3 regions of the Brassicibacter mesophilus genome follow, and region 1 is predicted to be linked to each of the others. Evidence: riboswitches for the same ligand, from Rfam matches in the RefSeq annotation. Region 1 holds a riboswitch; each other region holds the start of a gene.

Evidence for each region. A riboswitch is a leader RNA that binds a small molecule or an ion and turns the genes downstream of it on or off. The one in region 1 is predicted to bind cobalamin.
Region 2: another riboswitch for cobalamin. It lies ahead of HNR33_RS05745 (ABC transporter substrate-binding protein); the one in region 1 lies ahead of cobT (nicotinate-nucleotide--dimethylbenzimidazole phosphoribosyltransferase).
Region 3: another riboswitch for cobalamin. It lies ahead of HNR33_RS05635 (cobyric acid synthase); the one in region 1 lies ahead of cobT (nicotinate-nucleotide--dimethylbenzimidazole phosphoribosyltransferase).

What each region holds. Positions count from the first base shown of each region.
Region 1 is NZ_JBNPXI010000027.1:510-5,057, forward strand. Features, by position in the region: gene HNR33_RS19680 (hypothetical protein) at 1-940, shown strand, start outside; gene cobT (nicotinate-nucleotide--dimethylbenzimidazole phosphoribosyltransferase) at 1,400-2,449, opposite strand; cobalamin riboswitch at 2,545-2,724, opposite strand; gene HNR33_RS19690 (HutD/Ves family protein) at 2,850-3,473, opposite strand; gene HNR33_RS19695 (L,D-transpeptidase) at 3,649-4,548, shown strand, end outside.
Region 2 is NZ_JBNPXI010000003.1:156,251-160,798, forward strand. Features, by position in the region: gene cbiG (cobalt-precorrin 5A hydrolase) at 1-154, shown strand, start outside; gene cobJ (precorrin-3B C(17)-methyltransferase) at 147-887, shown strand; gene HNR33_RS05735 (cobalt-precorrin-6A reductase) at 884-1,636, shown strand; gene HNR33_RS05740 (sirohydrochlorin chelatase) at 1,652-2,017, shown strand; cobalamin riboswitch at 2,059-2,246, shown strand; gene HNR33_RS05745 (ABC transporter substrate-binding protein) at 2,346-3,359, shown strand; gene HNR33_RS05750 (FecCD family ABC transporter permease) at 3,393-4,475, shown strand; gene HNR33_RS05755 (ABC transporter ATP-binding protein) at 4,475-4,548, shown strand, end outside.
Region 3 is NZ_JBNPXI010000003.1:137,248-141,795, reverse strand. Features, by position in the region: gene cbiB (adenosylcobinamide-phosphate synthase CbiB) at 1-733, opposite strand, end outside; gene HNR33_RS05635 (cobyric acid synthase) at 726-2,225, opposite strand; cobalamin riboswitch at 2,429-2,607, opposite strand; gene HNR33_RS05630 (hypothetical protein) at 2,668-3,219, opposite strand; gene HNR33_RS05625 (hypothetical protein) at 3,265-3,873, opposite strand; gene HNR33_RS05620 (DUF4184 family protein) at 3,879-4,548, opposite strand, start outside.

The sequences.
Region 1 (4,548 bases):
CAAATATATTATAATTGATAAAAAGGATAAGTATTTAAAAGAAATCGATAAGTGGTTAGAAGAAGGTAAGAAAATCATTATTAAAGATAAAGATATTAGTAAATATAACTTTGATAAATTGGGATTATCTGCAGAGCAAATTAAAGATAAGGAATTAGAGCGAGGCGAATATTTAAAAGAAATGGGGTTATATAAAACTGGGCTACTTATTTATGAAAAAGAAGACGGAAGCAGAAACTATGTTAATATCAATGTAAGTAATGAAAGTGAGGATTTTGTACTAGAAACATTTAATAGAGCTTTTACAAGTGACTATAGTGCTCTTATGGAAGCCGAATCATATATGACTATAAGTGGTGTAGCGTGGACACATGCTGGTACAGAAACAGATTATAACGCGCATCCTCAAGGACTAGATGTAAGATGTTCTTTAGTAGTATATAAAGACCCCAATTCACCTGATGACCAAGATGAATATCATACTTTTGCCGAATTTAGAACAGATGCTGAGATTGTAGATATTCCTGGAAGTACAGGAACTAGACACATAGATCAGGTTCGTTTAAAAATATTGAATAGCGATGGAACGGTTTATAAAACTGTACCGGAATCAAACATTAGTAATGAACCAGAATTCTCAGTATCATATCCTTGGGGAGTTAGTACACTCTTTAGTTTTGGTACAAAAGTAGATGTAACAAAAACAGATGGCGGAATTAATGATTCTTTCGTAAAGTATGAATTTGAGCCTCAATCAATGGGCTTAGATTCATATACTAGTGATATGCAATCTCTAGTTGGAATAACAACTGTAGGCAGTTCAAGTTCTTATAACTATTATGGTTACTATTTTGTTGATTTAATAGTATTTACTGATCCAGAAGGAGTATTGGATGGTGATCAAACTTATAATTCTTACATTAGAGTTAATAATAATTAGTACTAATTAAGTACTGTAATAGGTGTAAATGAAGATATAAACGGCAGAAACTATTCTAGAGGATATGTCTACACTCTACAAAACAAATAGACGAAGTGTGAACAGAAGTACGGACACAGGATTCTACTTTTTGTTCACACTTTTGTTTTGTATAGAAATGCATAAAAACAAATAAGAATATCAATTTGATGTAGATAGCCTGTTCTAAGGATTTTCGTTGTAATTAACTGAGTATAAGGGTTGTAAAGGTGGAGCTGTGAAAAGAGTCTTCCTTATTTATTTTTTGACTTAAAAAATATTTTGAAAATTAGTACTTTAATCTAGGATAGATTATTCATAATCGAAACATATATCGCATTATATTTATAGTTATTTTTAAAAAAATGATTAGGCATAGTGAAAATCCGATACAGAAGATAATGTATCGGATATCTATTTCTTGTATATATAATTTTACTTCTATACTACACCAATTCCTGCTTCTTCAAAGGTTATCATTTTTTTATTCATAAATGCAGCAGCTTCTATTATGTTAAAAGCAAGCGCCGCACCACTGCCTTCTCCTAGTCTCATATCAAGGTCAAGCATAGTTGGTAGTCCTAGTAAGTCAGAAGCTGTTTTTGCCCCTTTTTCATTGGAGGCATGAGAGCTAACCAGATATTGTTTAACCTTAGGTTCTATAGTTGCTGCAATCAGAGCAGCTGCTGTAGATATGTATCCATCTACTACAACAGGTACTTTATTAGCAGCTCCAGCAATCATTACTCCAGCCATACCGGCTATGTCAAGACCTCCTACTTTAGCTAATACGTCTATTCCATCTTCTTTGTTTGGTTTATTTATTTCAACAGCTTTCTTAATTACATTTATTTTGTTTATTAATTGTTCTTTGGGAAGATTTGCTCCTACTCCTGTGATTTCACTAGGATCAATACCGCTTAAAACAGAAATTATTGCTGTGCTTGGAGTAGTATTTCCAATACCCATTTCGCCAGTACCTAGCAAATTTCTTCCTTTATTTATCTGGTCAGTTGCTATTTCAATTCCTACTTCTATGGCTTTAATAGCTTCTTCTTTTGTCATAGCAGGTCCCTTAGTCATATTATCAGTACCATGCTTTACTTTTCTTTTTATAACGTTTTTATCGTCTATATCTTCCATTACTCCGATATCAACAGTTATAACATCTGCTTTTGCCTGTGCTGCAAGTGCACAAACACCACTTACTCCATTAGCTATATATGAAGTCATCATCTTTGTTACTGCCTGAGGCGCCGCTGCAACACCTTCTTCACACACACCATGATCAGCAGCCATAACAATTATAGCTCTATTATCAACACTCGGATGAAGTTTTCCTGTTATTCCAGATAGTTGGACAGCTATATCTTCTAATTTTCCTAAGCTTCTTTGAGGCTTAATCAAATTATCTATCCTCTCTTTTGCTTCATGCATTGCTTCTTGATTTAACACTGTTATTTTTTGTAGAGTTTCATTTAATATTTTCATATATATTCCTCCTATTTTAAAATATAAAAAAATCCACACCAAAAATGGCGTGGATTTTCCATCATCCTCACCTAGGCCTGCTTTTTCACACGAAGCGGCTTAGTAGTTCTTAGGCAGGTCTCCTGACTTAGGTTCATCACCAAAGTACTGCCTTCCCTCAATAAAGAAGTGGCATATTAGTATTGGCTTACCTTTACAGTGGCGGGCCCGTTCGAGATTTTCACTCGATTCCCTATTCTCCCTTATTACAGGGCACCTAAAAAATGTTATTCATTTTATTATATATAGATTTTATTCATAAAGTTACTAAATGTCAATAACATTAGCGAAATTATTATGCCTTAGACAGTTATTCAATATGCATTTGAAAAATGTATACTAGATATTTCTAAGATGAATTTTAGTAGTATATTGATGTTCTTATTAGTTTAACATCACATGATTCGACATTATTGAAGTTAAAGCAGAATGTATTTTCTGAGGATTTTCTAGTTATTTCGAATATATCGCCTTGTTGTAGTCTATACATTTTGTTTAATTCTGTAACGACTTCAAGATTCCCTTTTACTATATAGAATACATCTGTTATTGTTGAGTAGTTTCCGGTAACTTTATTAGTAAATATTATTTTTTTAGATACTTTTTCTTTTAAAATAATAGACTGTAAATTTCCGCAGCATCCACTAGACATCATTAAATTAAAATCAGTTACCTTTCCATAGCTTTTTGTAGTCCATTCACCTTTAAAACTGTCTTGTTCAAAAGCACTTAATTCAATAGTGTGATGCCCCTCATGTTCAAGCCGAAGCTTTTCTTCAATAATCATTATTATCCTTGATATTCCTGGCAAATATGTAAATGTAGATTCTTCATCATCAACTTTAGCGGAACTTAACCTCCATTTGAAGTTTCGTTCACCATATTCAGCTTCTTCTGGATAAATTAATAGCTGTGCTGTAGTGCCTCCTGACCATTTGCTCGTTTTATGCTCTTCTTTTTTTATAATACTAATTTTATTAATCAAGAAGATATCCTCCTTGTACAGTAATGTTTGTGTTGTAATACTTAATTCTAACTATATAGCTTGAATTCATAAAAAGTCAATATTCACTATAAAAATGATTTTTTTGTCAATATACACTTTCTAATACTTTTTTCATCAATTTTGGATAAACTAAATACATCGGGAGGTGTAAATGATGAAAAAAATTACTTTATTATTATTAATACTTATTTTGATTTTAACATCTTGTTCAATAGGACAAAATAATAAACCTGAAAAACCAAATACAGACTATTCTCAGAAAAAAGGACCAAACATTAATCCCAATGAAGGTGGAGAAGGTGGTCAGGACATAACAAATAGAGATGATGTGGAGCCTGATATTAATCATATCGATATTGAAGTAGATAGGAAGATGACAGATGATGCAGTAAAAAATGGTAAAGAAAAGAAAGACATTATATTAAATCAAAACAATTCTAAAAAAGATAATACGAAGGGGTTTAATAGTCAAAAGCTTTCAGATAACATTAATACAGGTATCTTAATAGAAAGATATAATACCAAGGTGCCAGACTATATAAATGTAGATTTAAGGTATGCTGAATATGACATACCACTTGATTATCTGCTAGTTACGACTGAAGGAGTAAAGATTTTTACTGAACCTAGAAAAAGTTCAAGTACACTAGGATCAGCAAACTTTTTTGCAAAAGTAAAATTGGAAGGAAAAGTAAAAGGCGAATATATAGACGCGCTGAAAACTGACGAATGGTACTTGTTATCTTGGATGGAAGAAGGGCAAATAGCATATGGATATGTAATGAAAAATGCTGGTGAACCAAGAACATTCAGATTTGATAAAATGGCTCAATCGATTAGAGGTCTTGAAGATAAGCTTATTGATAGGAAATATGGATATATATCGAACTATAAGGATAGAAATGGCTCTCCTCCACTAAAAGACGGAAAGGCTATAGATGAGTTTGGTATTCAGGCATATCAAAGTGCTCCTGCATATTCTAGTCTAGAAGATATGTCAGACTTTAGATATTTTCCTGATGGAACGATTGTATTTATCCATGATGAGCAAGGT
Region 2 (4,548 bases), on a different contig from region 1:
TGAAACCTCTGATTTTGTTAAAAAGACTATAGGGGTAGGAGCTGTATGTGAGCCTTGTGCATATCTTTCATCAACGAAAGGACATTTTATTATGAGAAAAACTTCTGCACAAGGAGTGACAGTATGTTTATTGGAGGAAAATATATATGAATAATAAAGGTAAGATATTTGTAGTTGGAATAGGGCCTGGTGATGCCGAGCATATGACTCCGGCAGCTTTAAACGCTATAGCCCAATCTGATGTCATAGTTGGGTACAAAACGTATATAAAACTGATTGAGCATCTGATTACTGAAAAAGAAGTTGCTTCATCAGGAATGAAAAAAGAAGTGGACCGCTGTGAAGAAGCATTGAAATATGCAATTAACGGAAAAGCTGTTTCAATAGTAAGCAGTGGAGATGCAGGAGTATATGGAATGGCAGGTATAATGCTTGAGGTAGCAAATAAATATGAAAATGATGTAGAAGTCGAAATTGTACCTGGTATTACTTCATCGCATGCTGCTGCTACAAGTCTTGGAGCTCCAATTATGCATGATTACGTTGTAATAAGCTTAAGTGATTTATTAACAGATTGGGATTTGATACAGAAAAGGCTACATTGTGCTGGCGATGGAGATTTTGTGACTTGTATTTATAACCCTAAGAGTAATGGAAGACCAGAGCACATAAATGTTGCAAGAGATATACTCTTAAAATACAAATCAAAGGATACTCCAGTCGGTATAGTTAGAAATGCAAAACGAAAAGGTGAAACTACTGTTATTACAACTTTGGGAAAAATGCTTGAGAATGAGATAGATATGTTCACTATGGTGATAATAGGAAACTCGAATACTTACATTAAAAATGGCAAAATGCTTACTCCAAGGGGGTATAGATTGTGATACTTGTATTATCAGGTACCAAAGATGGTAGAATGATAATAGAGAAGTTGATTGAAAATAACTTTAAGGTATTAGCTACAACAGCTACTGAATATGGAGGCTCTTTAATAGATCAAGATATGAATGTTACTGTCATATCTCAAAAACTTACACAATCTGAAATTGAGGGAATAATAGATGAGGAAAAAATAGGATGTGTAATTGATGCTACACATCCATATGCAAAGCAGATATCAGAAAATGCCATTAATAGCTGTAATAATAAATCTATAACATACTTAAGGTATGAAAGAAGACCAACGAAAATTGATAATGTCAATAGATTTAAAACCTATGAAGAAGCTATAAAATTTCTCAACACTACACAAGGCAATATTCTTCTAACTACTGGCAGTAATAATATTAAGTGTTTTTCAGCTATTAACAGAAAGGATAGGATATATGCTAGAGTTCTACCTACAATAGAGGCTATTTCAAAATGTGGAGAAATAGGTCTTATTCCAAAGCAGATATTAGGATTGCAGGGACCATTTAGCATAGAACTGAACAAGGCAATATATAAAGAGTATAGCATAAAGCATGTTGTAACTAAAGATAGCGGCACAATAGGTGGTACAGATGAAAAAATTGCTGCGGCAATAAATCTTGGAATAAATATAGTACTGATTGAAAGACCACAAGTAGACTATACTAATACTTTTAATAATATAGAAGACCTAATTAATTATTTAAAAAAGGATAAAAACTAAAGGAGTGTGTTTACTATGAAAAGAGCAGTTCTAATAGTAGGACATGGAAGCAGATCAAAGGATGCACAGGATATTTTCAACAAAATCGTTCAGCTAGTAAAAGACAAATCAGACTACAGCATAGTAGAAGGAGCACACATGGAGATTTGTGAGCCTTCTATACCTAACGTAGTTGAAGAAATAATACAAAAACAGGTTGAAGAAATATTAGTAGTACCATATTTTCTGTATGAAGGCATACACATAAAAGAAGATATTCCAGAAATAATTGAAGAACTATCTAAAAAACATACTGGAGTAAATTTTAAAATGGCGAGACCTATAGGGGCAGAGCCTATGCTTGCAGATATATTAATTGAAAGAGCAAAAGAAATTGTTTAGATATTGACAATACCATACAATTCAAATATAATCTAATTGGTTAACAAGATAAAAGTAATAAGAAATACCTTGAAAAAAAAATAGTTATATATAGGGAAGCTGGTGAAAATCCAGCACGGGGCCGCCACTGTAAAGGAGAGCACATTGCTTATTGCCACTGGTATTAAAACCGGGAAGGTGCAATGATGCTATGAACCTGAGTCAGGATACCTATTATGTTTCATGCTTACGGAACCTGAGCATTAAAGAATAGTTATGTCTATTTTGCCTTGTATTCGTACAAGGTTTTTTTTATTGCTTAAAATTAAACAAAGGAAAGGTGAATTTTATGAAAAAAATACTTACTATTTTATTAGCTTTGTGCCTAGTTATATCAGTGTTTTCAGGGTGTAGTAAAACTAATGATCCAACTTCGGGACAGTCAACTGACCAGATCACTGATTCACAAGAAAATGCTAACAATAATGGAAAAGAAGACAATAAAAACAAGGATAGTGTAACATTTATTGATGGCTTAGGTGAGCAAGTTACTGTTAATAAAAAACCTCAAAACGTTATATGTTTATATAACTCTTACTTAGATTTATGGTATGAAGCAGGCGGAACAGTAATAGGAACAATAGAAAGTCGAGAAAAAGCTCCAGAAGGTGCAGAAAATGCTGAAATAGTAGGCACTATGACTTCACCAAATATGGAAAAAATATTATCAATGCAACCGGATTTAATTATCTTAAGACCTGGTATGAAAGGGCAAGGTGATATTATTCCGTTATTAAAGCAAAATAAAATACGTTATCTTGCAATTGAGTATGATAACTTTGAACAATATATAGAAACAATGAGAGTATTCACAGAATTAAATAAAAGACCTGATTTATTTGAAGAAAAAGCTATTGCAGTAAAAGAAAAGGTTGACGATATAATTGCAAGTGTACCGAAAGATAAAAAACCAACAGTTTTATTGATGTTTGCAACAGCTAAGGGAGTAACAGTTAAATTACCAAATAGTTTTGTTGGAGATATGCTTCAGGACTTAGGTGCTGAAAACATTGCCTATGATGCAAAGTTAACTGATGAGAAAATGGAAATTTTTAGTATGGAAAAAGTAGTAGAGAGAGATCCAGACTTTATACTTGTTCAAACGATGGGAGATATTGATGAAATAAAAGATAGACTAGTTAAGGATGTTGAGTCTAATCCAGCCTGGGGGTCACTAAGAGCTGTGAAGGAAGGAAGATATTTGTATTTACCAAAAGAATTATATCTTTACAAGCCAAATGCTTTATATGGAGAGGCTTACGAAGGATTAGCTAAAATATTATATCCTGAAACTTTTAAATAAAATAAATATCCTATTGTCTTTAGAAGCGGATATTTGATAACAAAACTACCAATAAAGGATGATAGTATGGAGCTCATTAAAAAGAGTGGGAAAAATAAAATGAAAAGCTTAGTTGATAAAGCCAACAAAACAAGTCATAAGAGAAAGATTACAATTCTGATTATACTGTTAGCGATATGCTTAGCAAGTTTTCTCATTAGCGTAAGTAAGGGCTCTTTAGACATCTCAATAAGTCAAGTAATTAAAGCCATATTTATGGAGAATGATACAGTTAATCATCAAATAATATGGAACATAAGATTTCCTAGGACCTTAGTAGCAGGCTTAGTTGGAATATGTTTAGCATTATCTGGTGCTATATTACAAGGAGTAATGAGAAATCCCCTTGCTGCACCTAATATAATTGGAGTTTCTTCTGGAGCAGGCTTAGTGGCCTATATCATCATGATACTCTTTCCAAGCTATTACTATCTTGTTCCGTTGGGAGCATTTGTTGGTGCATTATCATCAACTATTTTCATATATCTATTGGCTTGGAAAGATGGAATTAATCCTATGAGGCTAGTTCTCGCTGGTGTTGCAGTGTCTTCTTTGCTTGGAGCAGGGATTAATTCTCTTATGACGTTTTTTCCAGACCGTATAGCAGGCGTAATTGGATTTATGGTTGGAGGCCTTTCAGCTAGAACATGGCCACATTTTAATATGTTATGGCCATATGCAGCTTTAGGAATAGCAATAACATTTTTATTGCCAAAAAAACTGAATATATTGATGCTTGGTGATGAGATTGCTACAGGGTTGGGTCTTAATGTTGAAAGAACGAGATTGCTTTTTATAATACTAGCATCATTACTGGCTGCAAGTGCAGTAAGTGTTGTTGGTCTTTTAGGGTTTGTAGGACTTATTGTACCACATACCGCTAGACTTATTATAGGTTCAGATTATAGGTATCTTTTTCCTGCTACTGCAATACTTGGGGCAACAGTGGTTATGCTGTGTGATACAGTAGCTAGGCTGGTATTTGATCCAGTTGAAATTCCGGTAGGGATAGTGATGTCTATATTAGGAGCACCGTTTTTCTTGTATTTGCTAAGAGAAAGGAAGGCTATGGAATAATGGTTTTAAAAACAGAAGGATTATATTTGAGCTATGGGAAAAAAGAGATAGTGAAAAATGTTAACATTGGAGT
Region 3 (4,548 bases), on a different contig from region 1:
TTTTTCTATCTCTTTTTAATATTTTTAGACCATTTTTCCCGTTATAGCCTAGGATCGTACCTGCTATCAACATCAAAAAACTTCCTATTCTAGCAGGTACATAGTTTGCTATGTCATCCAGCTTTGCAGATGCAAAACCAATCTCTGTATATGGTTCTTGTATATATCCAACCATAGAATCTAATGTATTTATTGCTTTATACATAAAAGCCATTTGAACTGGTATTCCTAAAAAAAAGCCTATTGCTATATAGAAAAGTGGAGCTAATACACCATCTATTGTGTTTTCAGCCACTGTTTCTACTGCACCTCTTATTACTTCACCTTCATTTAATTGGCTGGTATCTCTTCCTACGAGGTAAGATAACATTTTTCTTCCTTCATGTATATCCTTATTAACTAGCGCATTATGAACCTTCATTGTCTCAACATCTAAGCATTTAGCTGCAAGAGTAGTATATATTAAATATATTGATAAAATTAGATTTACAGCAGGATGTATAAATCTAGCTAACAACAATATTAGATGTACTATCAACACGACAGTACCTACAGTAACCCCTGTTAGGAAAAATCCTCCAACTTTTAAGTTCATCCATTTAAGACTTCTTATCAGATTTTCATATTTCTTTATAATCATACCTATATATCTAATAGGATGAGGCCAATTAGGTGGATCTCCTATTAGATAATCAAGCAAGCATGCAACTAGTAAAATTAAAATATCATTCATTTATTAACCCCATTATCATTTTAATTTTATCTATATCAGCATTATCTCTTACAACTTGAGCTAGTTTATTATATTCGTTATCTTTTAGCTCTTTATAGCTTAGTAGTCCACTGTTTTCCACTATGCCTTTCTTGTCCTTTAATGTTTTTATGATACTTCTTCTAAAGTCATCATTCTCAAAAATTCCATGAAGATACGTTCCAAAAACATTCCCAGACCTATTTATTGCTCCATCTAATCTTCCATCCTCTAATTCAAATACAGGATGACTGTCACTAAAAACCTCTGTTTTGCCCATGTGAATTTCATATCCAGTAACAAAAGCATCTTTTTTTATATTAAATGAACTCAATTCACTAATTAGCTTACCAGTAACCTGCTTTGTCTGCTTCTTTTCTTTAATAATAGTCTTTGTATCAAGTAAACATAATCCATTAATTCTTTCAATAGATGATTCAATATGGTTAGGATCTTCTACTTGCTTACCTAGCATCTGATAACCACCGCATATGCCTATGATTGGTACACCTTCCCTGTGCTTTTTATATATAGATTTATCTATACCGCTATTAAATACATATTCTATATCCTTTATTGTATTTTTGCTTCCAGGAATAATAATTAAGTCTGCATTATCTAGTTGTTCTCTGCTTGTAACATATGTTACATTTACTCCTTCCTCTATTTCTAGGGGCGTAAAGTCACTAAAGTTTGATATATACGGTGTTCTTATTACTGCTATATTTATATCTCCAGTAGACTTCGAAGCAAATCTATCTGTTACACTATCCTCATCATCAATATTTAACTTCATATATGGTATTACCCCTAAGCAAGGCTTCTTTACAAGCTCCTCAAGCATCTTTATTCCTGGCTTTAATATTTCTACATCGCCTCTAAACTTATTTATCATAAAGCCTTTTATTCTTTCTCTTTCCTGCTCTGTCATCAGCATTATAGTTCCATAAACTGAAGCAAAAACACCACCTCTATCAATATCACCTACTAATATTACAGGTGAATCTATAAGCTCGGCTAAACCCATATTAACTAAATCATTTTCTCTTAGATTTATTTCTGCAGGGCTTCCTGCGCCTTCTATAACTACAACATCAAAGAAAGAATCAAGCTTATTATATGCCTTAGCTATTTCGTCTTTAAGCCCTGATTTGTTATTATGATATTCAGCTGCAGTCATGTTTTTATATACAACTCCATTAAGTATAACCTGACTTCCAACATCACTTGTAGGCTTTAATAGAATTGGGTTCATCTCAACCATTGGCTCAACCATCGCAGCTTCAGCCTGAACAGCTTGAGCTCTACCGATTTCCTTTCCTTCAGAAGTAACGAATGAGTTTAATGCCATATTCTGAGATTTAAATGGGGCAACATTATATCCATCTTGCTTAAATATTCTGCATAGTGCAGCAGTAAGAAGGCTTTTACCTACTGATGAAGCCGTACCCTGAAGCATTATTTTTTTTGCCACTATACCAACTCCTATTTTTTCTATTAATAAAAAAGACTTCTATTAAAACATCCATATATTAAGGAAGCCTTTTTTGAAACCCATTTTACGGAAAGTTTATATTAAGAAAAACTAAAACCTTCCTATGAGCTATAAAAAAAACGCATAGAGGATCTATGCGTTAAATTCATACAATGAAATTAACATGCCCCCCTCCGAAGCAGTCTTACTTATATTTCAAGGCAGGTCTCCTGACTCACAGATCATTTTACTCTCTTTTCCTTCCCAGTTTCCCAGTGGACACCAAAGATTTCATCCCTGTTTACAGTAGCGGGGGCTGTAGAGGCTTTACACCTCTTTCCCTTTTAACTTCTAACAAAGCACCCTGAAACTATTCAGTTTAAAAGTCACTATAATTATAGTTAATATATATTTTTTTGTCAATGGAAAAAGCATCATTTCTTTACTCTGTAGTGCTGTAATTAAAGAACCTTAGATCAATTTCTTCAACGTCGAGTAGGATTGTTTCCTCTATTGTTTCTCTAACACCTTTATCATATTTTATTATAAAATATACATCATAATTGATACCTGAATCATATCTACCAACATCTTTTATTGGACCGGATATACTGCCAAAAGTCTTACTTTCTTTAGACATCAGAACTCCCTCTACGTTTGATGATGCTGATGTATTATATAGAACTTCTTTATCTGAATTGTCTGTTTTAGATACCTTTACCAATTCGACTTCATAGAATTTTACACTATTAATATCTTCTGCATTGCCTTTATACTTAAAAATCCCTTCTCCTGCTTTATATTTATCTGCAGTCAATAATAATTTGCAATCTTCAACTATCCAATTCCCATTTTGGCCGCTTAAGGTATAGTATTTATATTCTTGCTTTTCCTGTTTATTCAGTTCATCTTTGTATCCCTTTATCTTATATAAGCTAAAGATATTAGCTATAACTAGTAAAGAAATAACCAGTATAGAAATTTTTTTAATCAATTAAATCCTCCTTGTGCTTATGCGTAATAATAAATCAGTCAATAATCAATGTGAAGAACCTAACATATTTACATTTTCAGCATTAAATACTATAGTCTTGTAAAAATTCTTGCTGTCTTTATCAAAAACATAATCAGTCATAAGTAATCCTGCTGTTGTTGGCATTACAGTGGTTATATGAAACTCACTTTTTTCTCCTGAAGTATATACCCAGTATTTAAGCTCGCCTAGCTGAACGTATTCATTAAATAAATGGTATTCATTATCTCCATCCTTCACTATTAATGACCAATTTTGACCATCATCCCACATCATATTTCCTTTCTCATCTCTTTGAGCAGCTGTATACATCTCAACATTTTCTAATTCTCCATCATCATCTATATCTATTTCTGTTTTACTTAAAAGTGTAAGTTCTTGTGTATTAATTTTATCATTAGCTATAGAGACAACTTCAGCTTTAACTTCATTATCACCTGAGCTATTCTCATCTACATTATTCTCTTCTGTATCTGTGTCACTAGGCTCCTTTACAATCTCATCCCGCACATTATTGCCCTCTGGTTTATTCAATGTATTGATACCATAAATAACACCACCTATTAAAGCTATCACTAATAATATTATTAAAATAGATTTAACACCTCGTGTCATTATTATCACTCCTTATTCATATTATAAACTCTATGCCACTTTCTTTTATCAGCATGCTGATATATTGATGATAGAATTACTATTCCTAAAAATAGTCCTGTCAGAAACGATACTATATATATTCCTATATAGTTAATACTTATTTTATTTAAAGTAAACAACGCTCTATACAAAGCTGTTGCTACTCCCATTAATAAAATAAAAAACCAATAAAAAAGCTTTTTAGAAAAATGGTGGTATGGGTGAATTTCCTCAGGTCTACTTCTTTTTGAATATAGGTAAATAAATATAACTGCGAATCCTAAAATTGTACTCCCATGTTGTAAAATTTTATAAATAGGTACGCTATGATTAATGATCTCTATTTGTCTGCTCAACAAAGATATCTGATTTACAAAATATCCAGACTTATGAGTAAACGAATCCCAGAATATATGAGATACCATCCCAATGAATATGGAGTATATAAAAATACTAAACTCCTTTAACGAAGTCAATTTCCAATCTTGTGTAGTCATCCAATAATATCTACTGCTTATTGGTTTAGGTGCATTTAAAATAAGTTGCTCCTTAACAATATAGTGAAATATATACGCTAGTAATAGACTTATAGGTAAATTAAAATATAAAAATGAGCTAATTTCGTGTCCTATTCTTCCTATAGGGGCAAGTCTA